Regions from separate parts of the Peribacillus sp. NPDC046944 genome, predicted to be linked through region 2. Evidence: riboswitches for the same ligand, from Rfam matches in the RefSeq annotation. Region 2 holds a riboswitch; the other holds the start of a gene.

Region 1 (2,414 bases), on a different contig from region 2:
GAGCAATTGAACTATACGAGAAATATCAACGCCATCCATCTTACGAAAGGCAAGACTCATCTGATTGGCGTCATCATTCCATACACCAATCACCCCTATTACGGAGCAATCATCCAGGGAATTAATAAACAAGCAAATGTCCTTGGTTACCATATTGTCATCTTCCAAACACAATATGAAAGAGAGAAAGAAATCCAAGCACTGAAAATGTTACAAATGAAGCAACTCGATGGCATCATCGTCTGTTCTAGAATCTCAGAAATGAAAGTGCTCTTGGAGTATCATGTCTACGGTCCGATTATCTTATGTGAAGATACATCGCAGTCAGAATTTTCTTCGATCAGCATCGACCATTATGCCGCCTTTTCCTCAGCCCTCGACTACTTGGTAAACAAGGGATATAAGAAAATAGGCTACAGCCTTGGGCGAAAAAAGAGCAGGAATAGTTCACTTCGGATAAAGGCGTTTGAAGATAGCATGAAAAAACATCATTTTATAAGTAAAGAGGAATGGCTGTTTGAAGGCAGTTACTATATCAAAGACGGAGAAAGGGCCTTTCAAGAATGGGTCGCCATGCAGGATAAGCCAGAGGCCATCATTATAACGAACGATGATACGGCAGCTGGCTTCATCATTTCCGCTCAAAAAGCGGGAGTTAAGATACCTGAAGACGTCGCCATCCTTGGTTTCAATAACGATAGTATTAGCGAAATGCTGGACATCTCGACTATATCCCTACCCTTGGATTCGATTGGGAGAATGGCTGTTGACCTTTTTGAGGATCCTGCCACGATCAAACATGTAAAGCTAGGTTTCAGCCTTATAACGCGAAAAAGTGTATAATAATCAGAATTATTTGTTTTTATTATTCACCTATATTATCTATTTGAACACTAAATGGTTTGATTCATGTCTAATTAGGGAAAAAGATACTTGAAAAATAAACATTGCGCTCTCTAGAGGAATATTTTATAATTTTAATATAGCAAATTTCATTCAGTGACTCACAAACTGTATGTCACCATTTAAAATTCGCGTTATTAACAGTACGAATTGAATACTTCCTCATTTACCGATGAGTTAGAGGCTGCGGCTTATAAAAGTAACACGGACGAGATTCAGGAAAGTTGACGACTCCGTTTGAAAGGATAAGTTGCCGAAGTGTAGAAATATTCCTTGTATTTCTAGGCTGGCGATGTTTTCGAACAGGAACATCACTGTCACGTTTTCATAAAACGTGGGGAGCTATCTTCGGAAGGATTAAACGGGTATCTATATACAGCCGTCGATCTTTTTCGACTGCTGTTTTTTTTATATTCCGTCCCCTTCCCATAAAAAGGAGTGTAACATCAATTGAAAAATCAACAACAAAATTCAAATCCTACTGAACTGAAAAGGAGTCTGAAAGCTAGGCACCTTATGATGATATCTCTAGGTGGAACAATCGGCACCGGACTATTTTTAGCGAGTGGTGGTGCCATTCATACGGCTGGCCCCGGTGGTGCATTAGTTGCTTATGCGGTAATTGGCGCCATGGTTTTTTATTTAATGACAAGCCTTGCCGAGATGGCTGCTTATATGCCAGTTGCCGGTTCGTTCCGCGTTTATGCATCCAAATTCGTCGATCCCTCTTTCGGTTTTGCGATTGGGTGGAATTATTGGTATAACTGGGCCATCACGATAGCAGCTGAATTGGCGGCCGTTGTCCTGATCATGAAATTTTGGTTCCCGGATACTCCATCATTCATTTGGAGTGCCGTTGCATTACTCATCATGTTCTTAATTAACTATATGTCCGTTAAGGGCTTTGGCGAAGCCGAATATTGGTTTGCAATGATTAAAATCGTGACCGTCATTATCTTCTTAATTACTGGTTTTTTAATCATTTTTGGCATCATGGGCGGAAATGATCCGATTGGTTTTTCTAATTTCACCATGGGTGATGGGCCATTTAATGGAGGCTTCTTTACCATTCTAGGAGTCTTCATGGCAGCTGGCTTCTCCTTCCAAGGAACGGAATTGCTTGGAGTAACCGCTGGAGAAAGTGAAGATCCTGAGAAAAACATCCCTAGGGCGATCAAATCCGTTTTTTGGCGCATTATCTTATTCTATATCCTAGCAATCTTTGTCATAGGAATGATCATTCCTTTCACGGATGCACGTTTACTAAGTGAAGATGTTGCCGTCAGTCCATTTACGCTTGTTTTTGAACGCGCAGGCCTTGCCTTTGCCGCTGCTGTCATGAACGCAGTCATTTTAACATCCGTACTTTCAGCTGGTAACTCTGGCATGTATGCCTCAACCCGTATGCTATGGGATTTAGCACGTGACGGAAAAGCACCGAAGTTCCTTGGCAAGCTTGATAAAAGAGGCGTACCTGTAAATGCTCTTATCGTGACTTCTTTAGTCGGATG
Region 2 (2,414 bases):
GGTCTACGATGAACCGGAACAGGAGCTTCTTACGTATCTCGGACAGTTTTATGAAAAGGCCAATCACTTTAAGCCAAAAGAGATATTGTTGCCGGAGTCTGTTGATGCCGAGCTGGCGGAGAGCTTGCTTGGTGTAAAAACGCTTCATCCGAAAAGGGGCGCGAAAAAGGATATGCTGCAATTGGCAAATAAAAACGCCTCCATCGCCCTTCAAGAGAAGTTCTCATTAATTGAACGGGATGAAGAAAGAACGATTAAGGCAGTGGAGAATTTAGGGGATAAGTTAGGCATCTACACTCCACATCGTATCGAGGCTTTTGATAACTCGAATATTCAAGGAAGTGATCCTGTATCTGCTTTGGTCGTTTTCATTGATGGCAAGCCGGAAAAGCGGGAGTATCGAAAGTATAAAATTAAAACGGTGAAAGGGCCTGATGATTACGAATCGATGCGTGAAGTTGTCCGAAGAAGATATTCACGCGTCTTAAAAGATGGCCTTCCACTTCCTGACTTGATCATCATCGATGGAGGGAAAGGACATGTGGAGGCCGTTCGGGACATTTTGGAAAATGAACTCGGTCTCGATATTCCGCTTTCTGGCCTTATTAAGGATGAAAAACACAGGACATCCCAATTGATGATTGGAAACCCGCTCGAACTGATTCCACTTGATTCGCGAAGTCAGGAATTTTACTTGCTACAAAGAATCCAAGATGAAGTGCATCGGTTCGCGATTACCTTCCATCGCCAGCTTCGTGGGAAAAATGCCATTCATTCACTTCTGGATGATATTCCAGGTGTAGGTGAGAAAAGAAGAAAGCAGCTGTTACGGCATTTCGGGTCATTGAAAAAAATGAAAGAGGCCTCAGTCGAACAGATAATCGAAGCGGGAATGCCTAAAAATGTAGCGGATGGAATCTTTAGAAAATTACAAGAATGACCTTGCGAGTGTCTTTTTCCTATGCTATGCTTAAAAGGGATTTTTAAACAAGACAATTTAAAGTGCTGATAGAGGTGCGGAATTCAATAGTAAAAACCTAGAGAAGTATGAGCTTCAATGAAGGGTTTTGAAAGGGAATGACGCCGAAGGAAAACAAGACTCATACCTTGTTTTTCTGGTCTGACCATTTAAAAGATGGCAGATTGTCAGGGTTGATACCTTGGAGAGCTATCTCACTGTGATTACTGAACGGATACGTAACCACAGCAATGAGATATTCTCATTGCTTTTTTTATTGCCTAAAAAAGATAGAGAGGGTGCATGAGAATGGCACTGATTGTACAAAAATTTGGCGGTACTTCTGTAGGGAGTGTCGAGAAAATCAAACATGTCGCTAATCGTGTAATCGAGGAAGCTGAAAAAGGTAATGACGTCGTTGTCGTTGTTTCGGCAATGGGGAAGACAACGGATGAATTGGTTTCCATGGCGAGAGATATTTCCGCATCCCCAAGTAAGAGGGAAATGGATATGTTATTGACGACCGGGGAACAAGTTACGATTGCCTTGTTAACGATGGCATTGGTGGAAAAGGGGCATGAAGCCGTATCCTTTACGGGCTGGCAGGCTGGGATGCAGACAGAGTCCGTTCACGGAAATGCGCGAATTTTAAATATCGATGCTTCCAGAATTCAAGCTCAGTTGCAAGCAAAAAAGATCGTCATCGTTGCCGGTTTTCAAGGAATGGATGAACATGGGGAAATCACGACATTGGGTCGGGGCGGTTCCGATACAACGGCGGTTGCCATAGCCGCAGCACTACACGCAAACCGATGCGATATTTATACCGATGTAACCGGTGTTTTCACAACAGATCCACGCTACATAAAAAACGCCAGGAAATTAACATCCGTATCTTATGACGAAATGTTGGAGCTGGCCCATTTAGGGGCTGGGGTCCTGCACCCACGGGCCGTTGAATATGCAAAAAACTATCAAATCTCGCTTGAAGTCCGTTCAAGCTTAGAAAAAGAATCTGGGACCATCATTGAGGAGGAAGCGAATATGGAAGAGAATTTAATTGTACGGGGTATTGCTTTTGAGGATAGCATCACAAGAGTTACAGTGAACGGCTTGCCTCGATCACTTGGTGTATTATCCACGATTTTCACGACACTGGCGAAAAATCACATAAATGTAGATATCATCATCCAGAGCATGACATCAGAAGATACGACCAATCTCTCTTTTTCTATTAAAAGCGAAGATACAAAAGCAGCTTTAATGGTTCTTGAAAACAATAAAAGCCAGTTGGAATTTGATGATATAGAAACGGAAGGCGAGTTGGCTAAAGTCTCTATCGTCGGTTCAGGAATGGTTTCCAATCCCGGAGTGGCCGCAGAGATGTTTGAAGTCATGGCGAATACAGGGATCCAAGTGAAAATGGTCAGCACTTCGGAAATCAAAGTTTCTACCG

What was found. Region 2 has a riboswitch for lysine ahead of ACQKIC_RS07570 (aspartate kinase). Riboswitches for the same ligand answer to the same signal wherever they lie in the genome.
Region 1: another riboswitch for lysine. It lies ahead of ACQKIC_RS13065 (amino acid permease); the one in region 2 lies ahead of ACQKIC_RS07570 (aspartate kinase).

Annotation. Positions count from the first base shown of each region.
Region 1 is NZ_JBNNML010000006.1:161,169-163,582, forward strand. Features, by position in the region: gene ACQKIC_RS13060 (LacI family DNA-binding transcriptional regulator) at 1-843, shown strand, start outside; lysine riboswitch at 1,074-1,256, shown strand; gene ACQKIC_RS13065 (amino acid permease) at 1,354-2,414, shown strand, end outside.
Region 2 is NZ_JBNNML010000003.1:393,742-396,155, reverse strand. Features, by position in the region: gene uvrC (excinuclease ABC subunit UvrC) at 1-940, shown strand, start outside; lysine riboswitch at 1,002-1,179, shown strand; gene ACQKIC_RS07570 (aspartate kinase) at 1,268-2,414, shown strand, end outside.